DNA from 3 places in the Cryobacterium sp. TMT1-62 genome. Region 2 is predicted to be linked to each of the others. Evidence: predicted binding sites of a transcription regulator. Region 2 holds the regulator's gene; each other region holds the start of a gene.
The links. The regulator LexA, encoded in region 2, represses DNA repair genes until DNA is damaged. The targets are predictions, from matches to a motif close to TCGAACANNTGTTCGA.

Region 1 (6,565 bases), on a different contig from region 2:
AACCGACCGTCGACCAGAACGTCGATCGTGCCGAGAAGGGCCAGCTTGTCCGCACTCTCCCGCAACAGTTCTTCGAACGTGTAGCCGGTCCAGCACCACACATCCTTCGACGTGCCGAACTCCCGGCGCACGCGGTCGAGGAGGGCCAGGCACACCCCTGTGTTGAGGAACGGCTCCCCGCCGAGGAGGGTGAGGCCCTGTACGTACTCCTGGCCGAGATCGGCCAGGATCCGATCCTCAAGTTCCTGGGTGTACGGCTGCCCGTAGCGAAAACTCCAGGTGGCCTCGTTGAAACAGCCCTCACAGGCGAACAGGCAACCGGACAGGTACAGGCTGCACCGCACCCCCTCGCCGTCGACGAAGACGAAGGGCTTGTAGTCGCCGACGTACCGCTGGCTCAGTTTCTCCGACAGCCACTCGCCGGGCCGGGGGTTACGCATCCACGGCGACGGATGCCGCGGCATCCGCCCCACGGATGCCGGTGGCGCCCGGCATGTGCTTGACCCGGGAGGTGATCTCGGTGTGCCGGCCGTGCACCATCGGGCGGGCCTGCGGGTTGCCGAGGTAGCCACAGGTGCGCTTGACGACATCGCAGGTCATCGGGTCGGCGTTGTGGCACTCGGGGCACTCGAACCCACGCGGGGTGGCGTCGAAGTCGCCCGAGAAGCCACAGGCGTAGCACCGGTCGATCGGAGTGTTGGTGCCCAGATAGCCGACGCGATCGTAGGAGTAGTCCCACACCGCCTCGAGTGCCTTGGGGTTCTGCTGCAGGATCGGGTATTCGCAGTAGTGGATGAACCCGCCGGAGGAGTACGCCGGGTAGACCTTCTCGAAGTCCAGCTTCTCGAACGGCGTCGGGCTCTTGCGCACGTCGTAGTGGAAGCTGTTGGTGTAGTAGTCCTTGTCGGTGAGGTTTGCCACGGCGCCGAACTTCGCGGTGTCGAGTCGGCAGAACCGGTCGGTCAGGCTCTCGCTCGGCGTCGAGTACACGCTGAACTGGTAGCCGTACTCGGTGCTCCACTCCTGGGTGCGCCCATGGAGCGTGCGCAGGATCTCGACGGTGAAGTCCTTCGCCTCGGGATTGGACTCCCAGTCACCGCCGTAAAAGGCCGCGGCCACCTCGTAGAGGCCGATGTAGCCGAGGGAAACGGTGGCGCGCTTGTTCTTGAAGAGGGTGTCGACGGGCTGACCGGCATTCAGGTGTTGGCCGAAGGCGCCGTAGATGTAGAGGATCGGGGCGTTCTCCGGGGTCGCTTCCTTGCACCGGTCGATTCTGAAGAGCAGGGCGTCGCGCGCCGTGCTCACCCGTTCGGCAAGGATGCTCCAGAACTTGTCCTTGTCACCGGCGGCCTCGAGGGCGATCCGGGGCAGGTTGAGTGTCACGACTCCGAGATTCATCCGACCCTCGGAGACGTCGTTGCCCTGCTCGTCGGTCCAGCCCTGCAGGAACGAGCGGCAGCCCATCGGCACCTTGAAGCTGCCGGTGAGTTCGACGATCTTGTCGTAGTTGAGGATGTCGGGGTACATGCGTTTGGTGGAACATTCCAGCGCAAGCTGCTTGATGTCGTAATTCGGGTCGTTCGGTGCAAGGTTGAGGCCGCGCTTGATGGTGAAGATCAGTTTCGGGAAAATTGCCGTGCGCTTCTCACTGCCGAGCCCCTCGATCCGGATCTGTAGAATCGCCTTCTGGATTTCTCGCTCGAACCAGCTGGTGCCGAGGCCGAAGCCCAGGGAGGTGAAGGGGGTCTGCCCGTTCGAGGTGAACAGGGTGTTGATCTCGTATTCGAGGCTCTGCATCGCGTCGTAGATGTCCTTGAGGGTCTTCTCCTCGGCATAGGACCGGTGCTGCGACTTATCCGCGATCCACTTGCCTGCGTCGACCAGGTGCTTTTCGAGGTTCTTCTCGGCGTAGGGGGCGAGAACTTCGTCGATGCGGTTCCCCGAGCATCCGCCGTACTGGCTCGACGACACGTTGGCGATGATCTGCGAGATCTGGGCCGTCGCCGTCTGGATCGACCGGGGCGGGTTGACGTCGGCGTTGCCGATTCGGAAGCCCTGGCTCAGCATCGTCGTGAAGTCGATCAGGCAGCAGTTCGTCATCGGCGCGTAGGGGTGGTAGTCGAGGTCGTGGAAGTGCAGGTCGCCCTTCTGGTGGGCGTTGGCGACGTGCGGGGGCAGCATCTTCAGGCCGATGGCCTTGCCCACCGCGCCGGCGGTCAGGTCGCGCTGGGTGTTGAAGACGTCGCTGTCCTTGTTGGCGTTCTCGTTGACGACCGACTCGTCTTTGCTGATCAGTTTTATGATCGAGTGGTTGATGTCGGTGGCCTTGCTGCGGGCGAAGTCCCGCTGGATGCGGTAGTTGATGTAGGCCTCGGCGGCGTCGTACTCCTTGCTGTCCAGCAGGGCGTGTTCCACGATGTTCTGCACCTCGTAGATCTTGATGTCGACCGCGAAGCGCGAGGCGATCTCGCGGTCGACGCGAGCGACCAGGTCACGGATGGTGCGGTGCGTGAGCGGGGTCAACTCGCCGTTCACCTCGGTGAAGCTCTTGGCCAGTGCCGCGTAGATGCGGGCGTTGTCGAAGGCGAGCAGGCGGCCGTCCCGTTTGGCCACCATGAGCGCGCCCAGAGCATGCTCGGTCGTGAGGTTTCCTGCGCCGGGATTTTCCATTTTCAGCACGCGCTGCCATCTCCTTGGGTCGGTACCCACGGCAATCGGGCGGGACGCTGAGTCAGGCGAAAGAACCACATCTAGTGGTTGGGGTGCGATTCACATACTACCTGTAGGGTTTCGCAGTCATGCGCTTCGGCTCGCCGCCGGTGTCTCCGAGTTGGTGGAGCGGTTGCCGGGCGGCGTACGATCGGTGAATGCCACCGCCCTCCCCGTTGCCACAGCGCCACGGGCTTGACGCTGCCTGGGTATGCACGCCGGATGGGGGCCGGGCCGGGCCGCATCCGTGGCCGACCATGGGTGCGTGGTTGCTCGAGCGACTCGCCGAGTTTGTCGATGTCGCCGGGTTTCTGGCCGGGGAACGCTTCGCCTATCAGTCGGGCGCGCTGGTCGTGGGCAGCGACCCCTACGGCCCGCGTACCTTTGTCTGGTTTCATCGCGATCTCGCCGATGAGACAGTCGTGCCCGGGACCATCCACGTGGTGCATCGGGATGCCCGACTCGTCGTGATCGACAAGCCGGCCTTTCTCTCGACCATTCCGCGCGGCCGACACGTTGTACAGAGTGTGGTGGTGCGCTTGCGCGCCGAGTTGGGACTTCCCGAGCTCTCGCCGTTGCATCGCCTGGATCGGGTGACATCGGGCCTCGTGGTTCTGGCGACGGAGCGGCGCTGGCGTGGGGAGTATCAATCGATGTTCCAACGCGGCGAGGTCGAAAAGACCTACCGGGCGCTGGCCCCGCTGCGGCCGGATCTGGATTTGCCCGTCACCGTGCGCAACCACCTCAGGAGCAGGCGCGGCCACTGGCAAGCCGAGGTGACCGACGACCCGGCCAATGCCGAGTCGCTGATCGAGCTGGAGACCGTTCTGCAGCACACGGGCGTCTATCGGCTGACGCCGCGCACCGGAAAGACCCATCAGCTGCGAATGCACATGCTGGGCCTAGGGATCCCCATCATCGATGACCCGGTGTACCCGGTCGTTCAGGATGTCGCACTCGACGATTTCACCCGCCCGCTGCAGCTCCTGGCGAGCGAGGTGACCTTCACCGATCCGATCGACGGGGAGTTGCGCCGCTTCGAGAGCGTCCGGGCGCTTCCGCTGCAGGCTGAGGTTGCTGTTGCTGTTGCTGGGGGTGCTGCTGGCTCAGCCTGAAGGCGCCCCAACCTCCCGACCCATCGTTACGCATCCGCCGCCGGCCCCCGGCCGAACGAATTCGACGGAGATTTTGCTCAGAACCGGCCCAGAACATCCGTTTGGGCTCGAAATCGGTAAAATCTCCGTCGAATTCGTTAGGAAGCCCGCGGTGCCTGAGGGGCGCACCGACGGATGCGCGTGGTCGGCCAACCACGGCACCGCGCCGACCGAATTATTTTCTATACTCGTTCAGAACCTCTTGACTTGTTATTAGTACACATCTACTATTAAGGCATGGCTGGAGTCCCCACTCCGCACCACCCCACCGCCTCACCGCAGGCGGTGCCTTCCCTCGCGCAGGCACCCCTCGCGCAGGCACCGCGTGCACAGTCATCCCTCGTGCAGCAGCTGCAGCAGGCCCGTGACCTGGCCGCGGCCGTGCTGGACTCGGTGTCCTTCTCCCTCCTGGGTGAGGCGGACGCGATGATGGTGCTGGGTACGGTTGAAGACCTCGGCCGTCGGGTCGATGCGGCCAGGGTTGCCTCCGCCGCTGACATTTCGGTGCGGTCCCGCCGCATCCTGGGCCATGAGTCCCTGGCGTATAAGAACGGGGCCAGCAGCGGCATCGACCTGATCACCCGTCTGACTAGCGTCTCTTCCCGGGAGGCGAACCGGCGGGTGCGCCTGGGCGAGAACGTGACCCCGCGCCGGGCGGGCACCAGCATGTTGCCGCCCTACTACCCGGCCGTGGCGGACGCCCTCACCGCCGGGGACCTCGGCGTGGACGCGGCCGAGAACATCGTCACCGCCCTCGACCAGGTCGCGGCCCGGGTCGCGCCCGACGACCTCGGCACTGCCGAACGTGCCCTGGTGGCCAGTGCGACCGGCGCCGTCACCGACGAAACCCGCGGCCTGCCCGGCGAGGGGTTCGCGTTTCCTGCGGACCTGGTGCGGGGCATGGCGGGGCAGTGGCAGGCTCGCCTCGATCCCGACGGCACCGCCCCCAACGAGCCCGTCGCCGAGGCCCGCAGCGCTGTCGGGTTCGGGCTCTTCCGCGACGGTCTCTACCCGCTCCGCGGCGGAGTCACGCCGGAGCTCCGCGGCATCATGAACGCCATCTTCGACACGTATCTCTCCGCCCACGCGGCGCCCAAGTTTCCGACCGAAGAAGAACAGGCGCGCATGGCGGCCGGGCAGCTGATCCCGGGGGCGGAGGCCGCGGCCCTCAGCGACGACCGTAACGGTGGTCAGAAACGCGCCGACATCCTCCGTGGTGTGTTCGAAGCCGCCACCCGTGACGCGGGGACCCCGACCATGGGCGGCGCCGCCCCCACCGTCATGATCCACGTCAACCAGGCCGACCTTACCGCCGACCATGGGGTGGGTTGGATCGACGGCGTCGAAGCGCCGATCTCTCTGACAAGTGTGAAGCAGGCGCTCTGCGCCGGCGGATTTCAGGAGATCCGGTTCGGGCCGCACAACGAGGTCCTCAGCCTCAGCACCGAGAATCGTTTCTTCAACCGGGCCCAACGCCGCGCCATCAGCGCCCGCGACGGCGGCTGCATCATTCCCGGCTGCACCGTGCCCGCCGCCTGGTGCGAAGTACACCACGTGATCCCCTGGTACCGCGGCGGAAAAACCAAGATCACCAACGGGGTCCTCCTCTGCTGGTACCACCACCACAGCATCGACACCTCCGGCTGGAACATCCGCATGATCCGCGGCACACCCGAAGTCAGGGCACCCTACTGCTACGACCCCACCCGCACCTGGCGGCCTGGGGGAGAGAACCCGGCCAGCCGCTCACCGGTCTCGGCGGGCTCGACCAGCGTCACCGTGCGTTCCCGAAATCGGGTCACCACCGCCTCCTAAGAACGTGGCTTCGTCCGCCACCACCCGGGCGCACAGTGCCCCCACAGTTCGACAGGCGCGATCGCGGTGTTGCTTGGCCGCCGGAGCACTCCAGCCGACACCAACCCCAAGATCGTGTCACGCTGGTCACATGGATCTGGAGGTGTCGCCCGCGCTGATTATTCCCGAGCGCGAACTCGGCTGGCGGTTCTCGCGGTCGTCAGGGCCGGGCGGCCAGCACGTGAACACCTCCGACAGCCGCGTCGAGCTCATCTGGAGCGTTGCCGAGTCGGAGAAGCTTTCCGACGACCAGCGGATGCGCCTGCTCGCCCGCCTCGCCAAACGCCTCGTCGACGGGGCGATCACCGTGACCGCGTCCGAGCGGCGCTCCCAGCTGCGCAACCGCGAGCTCGCTCTGGCGAAGCTCGCCGACATCGTGGCCACGGGCCTGGCTCCCGATGCGCCCATCCGCCGGCCGACCAAACCCACTCGTGGTTCGGGCCGAAGGCACCTCGCCGCGAAGCAACAGCGGTCGGCCACCAAGAAGCAGCGGCAGAGGCCGTCCGCCGGCTAGCTGCGAGAGCGGGTGAATCGTCGAACAGCGCAGCTCAAAGCGACGAGTCACCCGCTCTCGCGGCCTGAGGTGTCCGCAGGAGCGGCTAACGCAGGAGCGGCTACCGCACCAGCAACATCTGTCGGAAGAACGCCGCGAGCTCAGCGGTCGCGGTCAGCGGCAGCACGTTGGCCACATACATGTCCGGGCGCACCACCACGACGGCACCGCCGCGGTCGATCCCGCGCAGCTCGAAGATGTCGTGCGCCGGGTCGGTTGCATAGAGCTTTTCGTAGTCGATCAGCTCAAAGGGTCCTCTTATCGGCAGGAAAACGCCCGGAACCCGGCCGATGTC
Region 2 (6,565 bases):
AGGCCGCCTAGGCGGAGGGCAGCAGCTGCACGGTGAGGGAGTCCACCTGGGTGGCGATGACGTCGCTCGATGACCAGCGAGCCGCGAGCCGGGCGAGGGTCGCGTCGAGCTCGATGCGGGTCAGGCCGTCCACGAGCTCGAGACGCACAATTAGTTCCGGTCCGGCGAGGCGGGCGGCCGGGTCGCCGGGGGCCAGCTCAACCCCGAGCACACTCAGTTCGGTGGACACGGAGTCGGCAAAGGCATCCGCGACGTCGCGACTGGCATAGCTGGGGGTCCAGGGCAGGGACTGGGCGATGGCCCACAGGGCCGGGCGCCGCACCACGAACTCGGTGGGCGCGGTCGGATCGAGCACGACCAGATCGGTGTTCTCCTGAGCCGCGGCCAGCGCGACGCGCACGCCGTCGGCCGGGACCGGCCGGGCCTGCGTGTTCCACGCCGTCATCGCCGCGACCGAGGAGAACACGGGAAGCACCGTGCGGCCGTCGGGCCCGGCCACGGTGATGATCGACAGTTCCTGGGTCTTGTCGACGCGGAGGCCGGCCTCGGTGGTGCCCGATTGGCCGAGTTCGGTCACCAGGGGAACGAGCAGCCGTGAGCCACGGATGGCGTCGACCACCGTCTCTTCGCCGGCCTCCCGAGCCTGGAAGCGGCGCACGGCCGCCAGCAGCGGCTCGGGCGCGAGCCCGTCGTCGTCGCTGTGCATGTTGGGCTCAAACTGTCGTCCCTCCCACGGTTGCCCGGCGGAGTCGCCCCCTCCGGGTCCGCCGGGAAGGCCGGTGGAGCCGAGGTTACGCGCCCGCGACATCCAGCGCCTCGCTCAGGGTGAACGCCCCCGCGTAGAGGGCTTTTCCGACGATCGCGCCCTCGAGTCCGAGCGGTACAAGTTCGCGCAATGCGCGGAGGTCGTCGAGGCTGGAGATGCCGCCGGAGGCGACGACCGGTCGGTCAGTGCGCTCCATCATCTGGCGGAGCAGGTCGATGTTGGGGCCTTGCAGCGTGCCGTCCTTGGTCACATCGGTGACGACGTAGCGCGAGCAGCCAGCCTCCTCGAGACGGGCTAGCACCTCCCAGAGGTCCCCTCCCTCCCTGGTCCAGCCGCGGGCGGCGAGGGTGGTTCCGCGCACGTCGAGCCCGACGGCGACGGCGTCCCCGTGCCGGGCGATGACCTGCGCCGCCCACTCCGGGTTCTCCAGTGCCGCGGTGCCCAGGTTGATCCGGCTGACGCCCGCGTTCAGGGCCGCGTCCAGCGACGCGTCGTCGCGGATCCCGCCGGAGAGCTCGATCTTCACGCCCGTGACCTCGCGGATCACAGTGCGGATGACATCCGTGTTGTTGCCGCGACCGAAGGCCGCGTCGAGGTCGACGAGGTGGATCCACTCGGCGCCCTGGCGGGCCCAGTCAAGTGCCGCGTCGACGGGGTCGCCGTAGTTGGTCTCGGTGCCGGCTTCGCCCTGGGTCAAGCGAACGGCCTTGCCGTCGGCCACATCCACGGCGGGCAGCAGAACGAGACGGAGGGAAGGGGTATGCACAGTCATGGGTGTCCTCGGTTGGGAATGGTCGCGGCGACCGGGTCAGTCAGGGAAAAGTCAAGGTCAGTTCTTGACTGTGCCGAGCCAGTTATGGAGCAGACGGATGCCTGCCTCACCGGATTTCTCCGGGTGGAACTGGGTGGCGGTAAGCGGTCCGTTCTCGATGGCGGCCAGGAAAGGTTGTCCGTGCTCGGACCAGGTGAGAATCGGTTTCGGGAACGGCGGCATGACGTCGAGGGACCATTCCTGGGCGGCGTAGGAGTGCACGAAGTAGAAGCGCTCCTGCTCGAGGCCATGGAACAGCGTCGAGCCCTCCCCCGGCGTGACCGTGTCCCAGCCCATGTGCGGCAGCACCGGCGCCGTCAGCTGCGTCACGGTGCCGGGCCATTCGCCCAGCCCCTCCGTGTCCACGCCGCGTTCGACGCCGTGCTCGAACATGATCTGCATGCCCACGCAGATGCCCAGCACCGGGCGTCCGCCCGCGATCCGGCGGTCGATGATCTCGTCGCCGTGCACCGCCTTCAGAGCCTGCATGACGGCGCTGAACGCGCCCACGCCGGGCACGACGAGCCCGTCGGCCTCAAGCGCCTGACGGCGGTCGCCGGTCAGCGTCACCTCGGCCCCGGCGAGTTCGAGTGCCTTGACGGCGGAGTGCACGTTTCCGGTGCCGTAGTCGAAGACAACGACGCTGGTCACAGCGCACCCTTGGTCGAGGGGACGCCGGACACCAGCGGGTCGAGCGCCTTCGCCTGGCGGAACGCGCGGGCGAACGCCTTGAATTCGGCTTCGGCGATGTGGTGCGGGTCGCGGCCGCCCTGCACGGTGACGTGCACCGTGAGGCCGCCGTTGAAGGCGATAGCCTCAAACACGTGGCGCACCATGGAGCCGGTGAAGTGGCCGCCGATCAGGTGGAACTCGAAACCGGCCGGCTCGCCCTGGTGCACGAGGTAGGGGCGCCCGGAAATGTCGACGACGGCCTGTACGAGGGCCTCGTCGAGCGGCACGACGGCGTCACCGTAGCGGGAGATGCCGGATTTGTCCCCGAGAGCCTGCTTGATCGCCTGGCCGAGCAAGATGCCGACGTCCTCGACCGTGTGGTGCACATCGATCTCGATATCGCCGCGGGCGCGCACGGTGAGGTCGGTCAACGAGTGTTTCGCGAAGGCCGTGAGCAGGTGATCGAAGAACGGGACCGACGTCTGGATGTCCGACTCACCGGTGCCATCGAGATTGAGCGACAGGTCGATGCTCGACTCGCTGGTCTCGCGCTGCAGGTGGGCGAAACGGGGCGAGGTGGTCGCGAAAGAGAAGCTCATACGACTAGTTTATTGGCCCGCGCCGTTCACGGCCGCCCAAGCGCCTCGAGGGCGTCGAGGAACGCCGTGGTCTCGGCCTCGGTGCCGGCGCTGACCCGCAGGTGGCCCGGGATGCCGACGTCGCGCACAAGGATGCCTTCCGCCAGCAGCGCCTCGAAGGTGGCCCGAGGGTCCTCAACGCCGCCGAACAGCACGAAGTTGCTCGCACTGCGCAGCGGAGTGTAGCCAAGCCGGGCCAGTTCGCTCACGATGCGGTCCCGCTGCCCGCGGATGTCGTCGACCATGGCAAGCATCGCGGGCGTGTGGACGAGCGCGGCGACCGCGGCAGCCTGGGTGAGCGCGGACAGGTGGTAGGGCAGACGAACCAGGCGGAGGGCATCCGTCACGGCGGGATCGGCGGCCAGATAGCCGACGCGCACACCGGCGAAGGCGAACGCCTTGCTCATGGTGCGGGACACCAGCAGGCGCTCCCGGCCGGGAAGCAGGCTCAGGGCGGTTGGCGCGTCATCCGTCCCGAACTCGGCGTACGCCTCGTCGACGACAACGATGCCGTCGCTCGCATCGTAGACGGCCGCGATCGTTTCCAGGGACAGGGGCGTGCCGGTGGGGTTGTTCGGCGAGCAGAGGAAGACGAGGTCAGGGGCAACCCGGTCGACCCACTCGAGCGCCGTGGCCGGGGAGAGTTCGAACTTTGCGTCACGACCGCCCGCGATCCAGCGGGTGCCGGTGCCGGAGGCCAGCAGAGGGTACATGGAGTAGGTCGGCGCGAAGCCGAGCACGGACCGACCCGGGCCGCCGAAGGCCTGCAGCACCTGCTGAAGAACCTCGTTGGAACCGTTGGCGGCCCAGATGTTCTTTCGGGTGAGGCCGTGACCGAGATAACGGGCGAGGGAATCCCGCAGCTCGGTGAACTCCCGATCGGGGTATCGGTTCACGGTCGTGACCGCCACGGCCAACGCCGCCACGATGTCCTGCGCCACCTCAGCCGGGATGCCGTGGGTGTTCTCGTTCACGTTGAGAGCCACCGGCACGTGCAACTGCGGCGCCCCATAGGGAGTGAGTCCGCGCAGATTATCGCGAAGGGGCAGATCGTTGAGACTGGTCACTCCCCCAATATTACCGGGGTGAGACCGGCGGGGGCTCGCCGCGGGTAGTTCACAGGTCGTTCGGAAGCGCCAGCCGCTGACCGGGCTGCACGCTGTCGGACGGCAGCTGATTGAGGCTCACAATCTCGGCGATCACCTCGCGCGGATCGGACGTGGGCGCGATTGTCTCGGCAAGTTGCCAGAGCGACTGCCCCGACTTGATGGTGACGTAGTCGAAGGCCGAGGCCACGTGAGCGACGGTCGAGTTCTCGGCGGCGGCGATGCCTCCGTTGAGGGCGACGGCCAGGGCCACGGCCACGAGCGGAAAGGCAGCCAGGGACGTGAAAACGACGCGACCGCGCCGGGTGAGTCGGAGCCGGGTGCGTCCGGTCGCGATGGGGGCGCCTCGTTCAAGTGCAGTGCTCATGTGATACCTCCTGTGAGAAGACGCATCCGACTCTCGGCCGGGAGAGCCGGATGCGAACTTATGTTCCGAATGTATATTCGATTATTCGAACAATCAAGCCTTATTCGGTAGTTTCTGAAATATTTATTCCGACCCACTCGAATACATGTTTGTTTAATGAGCTCAACGCGGATACAGTTTCGATTGTTGATTGACACTCAATCAGGCACCCCCGACATTCGCGTGAATCGGCGGCATTCGCTGCTTGCTGCCAGCGCATCAATCAAAACGAGGAGCGACGAACGTGGCACAGAACACCAGCGGTCCCCGCGACAAGGGCGGCACCAGACGGCGCAAGAGCCTCAGCGAGAAGCAGCTCGCCATCCTCGACGTCATCCAGCGCTCGGTCAGCCAACGCGGCTATCCGCCGAGCATGCGCGAGATCGGCGACGCCGTCGGCCTGTCGTCACTGTCGAGCGTCACCCACCAGCTCAACCAGCTGGAACTGAGCGGTTACCTCCGCCGAGACCCGAACCGTCCCCGAGCACTGGAGGTGCTCATCGAGATTCCGCAGTCGCCCGAAGACACGACGGCCGGAGCCTCGGAAAGTTTCCACACCGGAGTGCAGGTCGGCGACGCCGCCATGGTTCCGCTCGTCGGTCGCATCGCCGCCGGCATCCCGATCACCGCCGAACAGCAGATCGACGAGATTTTCCCGCTACCCCGCCAGCTGGTGGGCAAGGGCGATCTGTTCATGCTCAAGGTGTCGGGCGAATCGATGATCGACGCCGCCATAATGGACGGAGACTGGGTCGTCGTGCGGCAGCAGAAGACCGCCGAAAACGGTGAAATCGTTGCAGCCATGCTCGACAACGAGGCAACCGTCAAGGTCTTCCGCCAGCGCGACGGGCACACCTGGCTACTGCCCCGCAACACCAACTTCGAACCCATCGTCGGCGATCACGCCGAGATTCTGGGGAAGGTTGTGGCAGTGCTGCGGTCGGTTTAGGGCATCAGCACTCAAGCACATCAGCATTTCAGGCGGACTCTTGGTCTCGACGGTTTCGACCAGCGTCGTGGAGACGCGCGAGTGTTGAGTCACCATGGTTATTTCGGTCGGGTCTTGTGAGCCGGGTCTTGTGGGCCGGGCACGAACACTGTTCTTGGTGTCGTGCCCGGCTTTTGTGTGGGTGGAGGCGGGGTCAGGAGGAGACGGAGGAGGTCAGGCGGGCGCGGAGGATGCGGGTGGCGGCGAGCATGTTGTGCAGGGACTGGACGGTTTCGGTGTAGCCGCGGGTTTTGAGGCCGCAGTCGGGGTTCACCCAGAGCCGGGTGGCCGGGATGGCCGCCGCGGCGCGCTCGAGCAGGTCGGTGAGTTCAGACACGCTCGGCACACGCGGCGAGTGGATGTCCCACACTCCCGGGCCGATACCGTGGTCGAAGCCCTGGGACCGGATATCGCCCACCACCTCCATGCGAGAGCGTGCCGCCTCGATGCTGGTCACATCGGCGTCCAGGTTGCGGATCGCGTCGATGACCACCCCGAACTCCGAGTAGCAGAGGTGGGTGTGGATCTGGGTGGCCGCGGCCGCACCGGCCGTCGCCAGGCGGAAGGACCCCACCGACCAGTCGAGGTATTCCGCCTGGTCCTTCTGCTTCAACGGCAGCAGCTCCCGCAGCGCGGGCTCGTCGACCTGGACGATCTGAATGCCGGCCGACTCCAGGTCGGCGATCTCGTCCCGGAGGGCCAGGGCCACCTGCCTGGCCGTCTCGCCCAGCGGCTGGTCGTCGCGCACGAACGACCACGCGAGGATCGTGACCGGACCGGTGAGCATCCCCTTGACGGGCTTGGGCGTCAGCCCCTGCGTGAACGCCGACCACTCGACCGTGATGGGCCGCGGCCGGGACACGTCACCCCAGAGGATCGACGGGCGCACGCACCGGCTGCCATAGGACTGCACCCAGCCGTTCTCGGTGACCGCGAAGCCGTCCAGGTTCTCGGCGAAGTACTGCACCATGTCGTTGCGTTCCGGCTCCCCGTGCACGATCACGTCGAGGCCGATGTCTTCCTGCAGCGAGACGACCCGGCGGATTTCGGCGCGCATCAGGTCCCGGTAGTCCGCGGTGCTCAGCACCCCCCGTACCAGCTGCGCCCTGGCCCGACGGATGTCCCCGGTCTGCGGGAAGGATCCGATCGTGGTCGTCGGCAGGAACGGCAGCCCGAGG
Region 3 (6,565 bases), on a different contig from region 2:
TGATGGAGACCACGGCCACCCGCAGCGGCGACGAGTGGGTGCTCAACGGCACCAAACGCTGGATCGGCAACGGCGCCATGGCCGACTACGTGCTGGTCTGGGCCCGGGACACCGCGGACGGGCAGATCAAGGGATTCATCGTCGAGACGGAGCGGCCCGGGTTCACGGCCACCCCGATCGAGAACAAGATCGCGGTGCGGATCGTGCAGAACGCCGACATCACCCTCACGGAGGTGCGGATCCCGTACACGAACTGGCTGCCGGGCAGCCGGAGCTTTCAGGACACGAACGTGCTGCTCCGGAACTCGCGGATCTGGGTGTCGTGGCAGGCGGTCGGCCAGCAGCTCGCCGCCTTCGACGTGGCCCGCGCCTATGCGCTGGAGCGGCGCCAGTTCGGCATGCCCATCGCATCCTTCCAGCTGGTGCAGGAGCAGCTCTCCCGCATGATCGGCAACGCCACCTTGTCGCTGTCGCTGATGGTGCAGATGGCGCGACTGCAGGAGAGCGGGCGGCTCACGATGGACCAGGCGGCCCTCGCGAAGGCGACCTGCACGACCCGGATGCGCGAAACGGTGGCCCTGGGCCGCGGTCTGCTCGGCGGCAACGGCATCAGCACCCGGTACGAGATGGCCAAGATCTTCGCCGACGCCGAGGCGATCTACTCCTACGAGGGCAGCTACGAGATCAACGCGCTGTTGGTCGGCCGGGCCGTGACCGGCATCTCCGCCTTCAGCTGATCACCGCTCGCCCGAACGAATTCGACGGAGATTCTGCCCGAATCGGCCCTGAAAACTCCGAAAAGGCAGTTGTGAACGAGAATCTCCGTCGAATTGGTTCAACACCGAACCTGGCGCGCATCGGCTAGGGTGTCGCGCCGGCCGCCCCGAGCGGCGGGGCAGGCGGGGCCGATTCAACCGGCGCGACCGGAACTGGCGGCGTGGGAGCGTTCCAGGCCTTGATGACGGCCCAGCCCACGGCGGCGATCGGCACCGAGATGACCGCGCCGACGATGCCGCCCAGGATCGTGCCGGCCGTCAGTGCCAGCAGGATCACCAGGCCGTGCAGGCGCAGTGACTTGCCGAGCACCACCGGGGACAGGAAGTTGCCCTCGAGCTGGTTGACTGCGACCACGATCGTGACCACGATGATGGCGGTGGTCAGGTCGTTCGTGACGAGGGCCACCAGTGCGGCCAGGATGCCGGCGGCCGTCGCCCCGACGATGGGGATGAACGCGCCGACGAAGACGATGACGGCGAGCGGCAGCGCCAGCGGAACCTGCAGGATCCACAGTCCGATCCCGATGAACAGGGCGTCGACGAACGCGACGATCGCCGTGCCGCGCACGTAGTTGCCGAATACCTCGACGCTGCTCACGCCGACGCGTACGGCCCGCTCGTGCCGCTTGCCGGCGAGCGGCTGGATGAGGAAGCTCCAAATGCGGGGGCCGTCCTTCAGGAAATAGAAGAGCACGACGAGGCCGAGCACCACGCCGGCCACGATCTCGGCGGCCACGGAGACCCCGACCAGGGCCCCGGACCCGAACTGGCTGCTGGTGGCGAAGTCGATGACCGATTCGCGCACCGAATCGATCTGAGCGGAATCGATCGGCAGCGTGCCGCTGGTGAGCAGTTCCTGCAGGCTGTCGAGCCCCTCGCTGGCCGAGGTGAAGAGGGTGTCCCACTCGCCGCGGATGCCGAACACCACGAGGGTGACGACGCCACCGAAGACCGCGACGCTCAAGATCAGGGTGATCGCCGCAGCAAGGGATTCGTTCGCCCCGCGGGCCAGCAGGAACCGCATGAAGGGGCGCAGCGCCGACGCCACGATCAGGGCGATCAGGAGCGGGGTGAAGACCAGCTTGAGCTGCGTGATCCCGTAGATGGCCACCACCAGCAGGGCGAGGACCAGCAGGGCCTGACCGGAGCGGATGGCGGCCCGGCCGAGATAGTCCGTCCAGGACGAAGTGGGCGTGGTCATGGGGATCTCCAAACGAGGCGAACGACGGCTGAGCCACCAAGCCTAGCCAGACTGCCGGTAGCGCGTGTCGGCCGTGTGACGTACACTCCCTACATCGAACATTTGTTCTATCTATCACCCGTCGACCTGCCCGCCAGAGGAGTACACACATGTTCGCACACCTCCACGTCGCGAGCGCCTACTCCACGCACTTCGGGGTCACACTCCCCCAGGCGCTGGTGGAGCAGACGCAGGCGCAGAACGGCTCCTTCCTGGCCCTCACCGACCGGGACGGTCTCTACGGCGCGGTCAAGCACGTGCGCGCCTGCGCGGCCGCGGGTATCCGGCCGGGGCTGGGCGCCGACCTCGCGGTGCACGACGACGACGGGCATCCGTTGGGCCGGATCGTGGTGCTCGCCCATGGTGATATGAACGGTCGTGGCTATGCGGCCCTCTGCCGCGCGGTCAGCGCCGCCCACAACAGCGCCGCGCACAGCGCGTCGGGGCGCCCCAGCATCGCCCGCTCGCACCTCGCCGAGCTGGCCGGACTGCGCTGCCTCACCGTGCTGCTCGGCCCTACCTCCGATGTGGGCCAATCGGTCGAGCGCCGCGACACCGACGCGGCCGGCGCCTGCCTCACCGCGTGGCTGCGCGCCCTGCCGCCGCAGTCGGTGGTGGGTGAAATCGTCTGCCATCTGGCGGCGCCGGGGACTCCCGGCAGCGTGACGCCGGCCACCCGCATGCTCGCCCTCTTCGAGCACGCCGCGCTGCCCGCCGTGCTCACCAACGCCGTGCGCTACGGCACCCCCGACGAGGCCGTCACCGCCGACCTGGCCGACGCGGCCCGCACCCTGACGGCGCTGGCGAACCTGGAGCAGCTGCAGACCAACGGCCAGGCCTGGCTGAAACCCGAAGTCGCCATGAGGCAGGTGGCGCGCATGGTCGTCGACGCCGGGCTGCACGACGACGGCGCCGTCGACCGACTGTTCCGCGACACCGAGCAGCTTGCCGAGCGGTGCAGCCTCGACCCGGACTCCGACATCGGCCTGGGTCGCCCGCGCATGCCGGAGGCACGCATCATCGGCGTCAGCGGCGACCCGCTGACCGAGCTGCACGCCCGGGCCCGGGCCGGCATCGACGACCGCTACCCCGTCACGTCGCCGGCGGGCCGGTCGCTGGCGGATGCTGCGCACGCACGTCTCGTGCATGAGCTGAAGACGGTGGAGCACCTCGGTTTCGCCGGCTACTTCCTCACCGTCGCCCGGGTGGCGGACATCATCCGGGAGATGGGCATCCGCATCCAGGCGCGCGGGTCCGGGGTGGGCTCGGTGCTCAACTACGCCCTGCACACCTCCTCCGTCGAGCCCATCTCCAACGGGCTGCTCTGGGAGCGATTCCTCTCCCCCGAGCGGCAGACCCTGCCCGACATCGACCTCGACGTCGAGTCCGCCAGAAGGCACGACGTCTATCGCACGCTCTTCGACACCTTCGGCAGCGATCGGGTGTCGCTGATGTCCATGACGAACGCCTACCGCGGCCGCGGGGCCGTGCGCGACGCCGGCCTGGCCCTCGGCATGAATCACGAGCAGGTGGCCGCGGTGGCCAAGCAGATGTGGCGCTTCAACGCGCGCGACTTCCGCCGCGCCCTGGCCGAGAAGCCCGAGCTCGAGCCGTTGGCCGCCGAGGTGCGCGCCTCCTCGCAGCTCGACCTGCTGGTCGACCTGACCGCCAAACTCGACCGGCTTCCCCGGCACATCTCCGTGCACCCCTGCGGCGTCATCCTCTCCGACGCCTCCCTGCTCGACCGCACCCCGGTGCAGGCGTCCGGCATGGGGCTGCCCATGTCCCAGTTCGACAAGCACGACATGGACCCGATGGGCCTGATCAAGCTGGACATCCTCGGTGTGCGCATGCAGTCGGCCATGGCCCACGCCGTCGAGGAACATCACCGATTGTCGGGCGAGACCATTGACCTCGACCGAATCCCACTGAACGACCCGGACACCTTCGAACTGATCCGCTCCACTCGCACCCTCGGCATCTTCCAGATCGAATCTCCCGGCCAGATGGAGCTGGTCGGCAAGCTGCAGCCCGAGGTGTTCAACGACCTCACCGTGGAGATCTCCCTGTTCCGGCCCGGGCCGATGCAGAACAACATGCCCCTGAAATACCTTCAGGCCCGGCATGGGGAGGTGATGCCCGACTACATCCACCCTCGGTTCGAGCCGTTCCTCCGGGAGACCCAGGGTGTGGTGATCTTCCACGAGCAGGTGATGCGACTGTTCGACGAACTCACCGGCTGCGGGCTCGGCCGAGCGGATGTCTTCCGCCGCCACCTTGGCAAACCGGAGCAGCTTGCCCGGATCGAGGAGTACGTGCGGATGCGTGCCCTCGAGCGCGGGTTCACCCCCGCCGTGATCGACCGCGCCTGGAGGGTGCTCGCCGGGTTCGGTAGTTTCGGTTTCGCCAAGGCGCACGGGGCGGCGTTCGCCCTGCCCACCTACCAGTCCGCCTGGCTCAAGACCCACCACCCCGCGGTGTTCCTGGCCGGACTCCTCACCCACGCCCCCGGTATGTGGCCGAAAGACCTGATCGTGGCCGAGGCTCGGCTGCTCGGCGTGCCGGTACTGGGCCTGGACGTGCAACACAGCGCCCTCGACTACCGGGTGGAGCAGATCGACGGCGAGCAGTCCGACGGCGGCCGGCGCGGCATCCGTCTCGCCCTGCCGGAACTCTCCGGCTGCACGGCCGCCGAACGCGCCCGCATCGTGCGCCACCAGCCGTTCACCTCGCTGCAGGACTTCCGGGACCGGGTGCGCCCGCGGCGCAGCACGTTCGAGGCGCTCGCCCGGGTGGGAGCGCTCGACAGCTTCATCGGGTACGACCGCACCCGTCGGCACGAGCTGCTCGCCCACATCCAGTCTCTCCGCGGCACAGCGGTCACCATCCACGACGACCAGCTCGCCTTCGACGTGCCTCTGCCGGTGCTCGAATACGAGGGGTCCCGGTTCAACGCGGTGACCTCGCTCGAGCTGCGCGGCCGCAGCCAGACCGACCTCGAACTCAGGGATCTGGGCCTGGCGGTGTCCGGGCACCAGATGGCCCGGTTCTACCCGCTGTTCACGGAGCTGGGCGTTACGCCGGCCTCCGAGCTGATCAACCTGCCCGGCGGCACCGAGGTGCTCCTGGCCGGGGTGCGCCGAGCCACGAACACGCCGCCGATGCGAAACGGGCGCCGGGTGGTCTTCGTCAGCCTCGACGACGGCACCGGACCGGTCTCGAACGTCGTGTTCTTCCACGACGCCCAGGAGCGCATCGGCGGCCCGGTGTTCCACACCGGCCAACTGCTGGTGCGCGGCCGCACCCGTCGGTCCGGCGCGAAGGGCGTCTCCGTCACGGGCGAGAACCTGTGGGATCTCACGGATGTCGCCCGCCGGGTCAAGCTGCGTCACGCGGGCGAGGCGGCCGCCCGGAACGCCGACCGCGCCCACGACCTGGCCGACGAACTGGCCGAGGACCTGGCGGCCATGGCGACCACGAATGTGCACCATCTATGGCCCCGACGCACCGCCTGACCCGCGCTTACACTGGTGTCCATGACCGAGAAACAGCGCTACGACGTGCTTCGTCAGTACGCCGACTTCGAACTGCGTCACTATCCCCGCACCGTGCAGGTGCAGGTGGAGGTGGCCGGGGACTTCTCCGCGGCCGGCAACCGCGGCTTCGGGCCGCTCTTCCAATACATCAGCGGCAACAACCAGACCTCGACACGCCTCGCGATGACCGCGCCCGTGATCCAGGAGACCACGACCCCGCAGAGCCACACCGTCAGCTTCGTCCTCCCCGACGGGATGCCGCCCGCGGAGGTGCCCGTGCCCCGCGACGCGCAGGTCAGCACGAAGGAGGTCCCCGAGCGCACGGTCGCCGCCCGCCGCTTCAACGGCGGCTGGAGCGAGGAAAGGATCGCGCAGAACGGCACCCTCCTCGTCGACGCGGTGAGCCGCGAGGGTCTCCTGCTCGCAGGCCGACCCTATTTCGCCCGCTTCGACCCACCCTGGAAGCCGGGCTTCCTCAGGCACAACGAAGCGCTCATCGCCGTCACCGTCACCGGTTCCGGTTTCGGAATCTCCTAGTCGTCGGAATTGTCCGTCGAGCTGCCGTGTTGTCGGTCATCACCCGACGCGTCGCGTAGACCATGCCCGCGAAGGCACCGGCCATGGTCAGCGGAGCCACCTCATTCGTTCCGATCACGGCCGCCGCGGTCTGCACGAGCGGGCTGCCGTCGGCGCGATGCACTCCGAAAGCCGCGGCCGTCTGAAGGATGCCGCACAGGTCCAGTTTCTTCGCCATCCCGATGAAGCCCGTATTGATCGAGCCGAGGGTGGATTCGAGCGCGCTGGAGTTTCCGCCGCTCTCCCCGGCGTCGTTTCTCGGGTTCCAGATCTGAAAATCATAGTTCTGCGGCCCCCGACAACTGTCGTTGAACGTGCCCTGGATGGCCGGTTGAACCGGTGTGGCCACGGCAGCCTGGAATTCCGCTGCGGTGATCTTCTCGTGCTCGACCATCTCGCGCAGGATGTAGTCCCGGCGTGCCTTGTTGACTGGGTAG

Region 1: the regulator LexA is predicted to act here: its motif matches at 3,914-3,929, upstream of E3T34_RS01745 (HNH endonuclease signature motif containing protein).
Region 3: the regulator LexA is predicted to act here: its motif matches at 2,072-2,087, upstream of E3T34_RS05095 (DNA polymerase III subunit alpha).

Annotation. Positions count from the first base shown of each region.
Region 1 is NZ_SOGZ01000004.1:175,841-182,405, forward strand. Features, by position in the region: gene nrdG (anaerobic ribonucleoside-triphosphate reductase activating protein) at 1-440, opposite strand, end outside; gene nrdD (anaerobic ribonucleoside-triphosphate reductase) at 433-2,670, opposite strand; gene E3T34_RS01740 (pseudouridine synthase) at 2,979-3,824, shown strand; gene E3T34_RS01745 (HNH endonuclease signature motif containing protein) at 4,101-5,678, shown strand; gene arfB (alternative ribosome rescue aminoacyl-tRNA hydrolase ArfB) at 5,809-6,231, shown strand; gene E3T34_RS01755 (FAD-binding monooxygenase) at 6,332-6,565, opposite strand, start outside.
Region 2 is NZ_SOGZ01000015.1:27,703-34,267, forward strand. Features, by position in the region: gene E3T34_RS03470 (SseB family protein) at 8-808, opposite strand; gene priA (bifunctional 1-(5-phosphoribosyl)-5-((5-phosphoribosylamino)methylideneamino)imidazole-4-carboxamide isomerase/phosphoribosylanthranilate isomerase PriA) at 792-1,538, opposite strand; gene hisH (imidazole glycerol phosphate synthase subunit HisH) at 1,596-2,228, opposite strand; gene hisB (imidazoleglycerol-phosphate dehydratase HisB) at 2,225-2,848, opposite strand; gene E3T34_RS03490 (histidinol-phosphate transaminase) at 2,875-3,954, opposite strand; gene E3T34_RS03495 (LysM peptidoglycan-binding domain-containing protein) at 4,004-4,360, opposite strand; gene lexA (transcriptional repressor LexA) at 4,644-5,348, shown strand; gene metE (5-methyltetrahydropteroyltriglutamate--homocysteine S-methyltransferase) at 5,542-6,565, opposite strand, start outside.
Region 3 is NZ_SOGZ01000022.1:32,505-39,069, forward strand. Features, by position in the region: gene E3T34_RS16050 (acyl-CoA dehydrogenase family protein) at 1-737, shown strand, start outside; gene E3T34_RS05090 (AI-2E family transporter) at 862-1,977, opposite strand; gene E3T34_RS05095 (DNA polymerase III subunit alpha) at 2,127-5,531, shown strand; gene E3T34_RS05100 (heme-binding protein) at 5,553-6,089, shown strand; gene E3T34_RS05105 (transglycosylase domain-containing protein) at 6,061-6,565, opposite strand, start outside.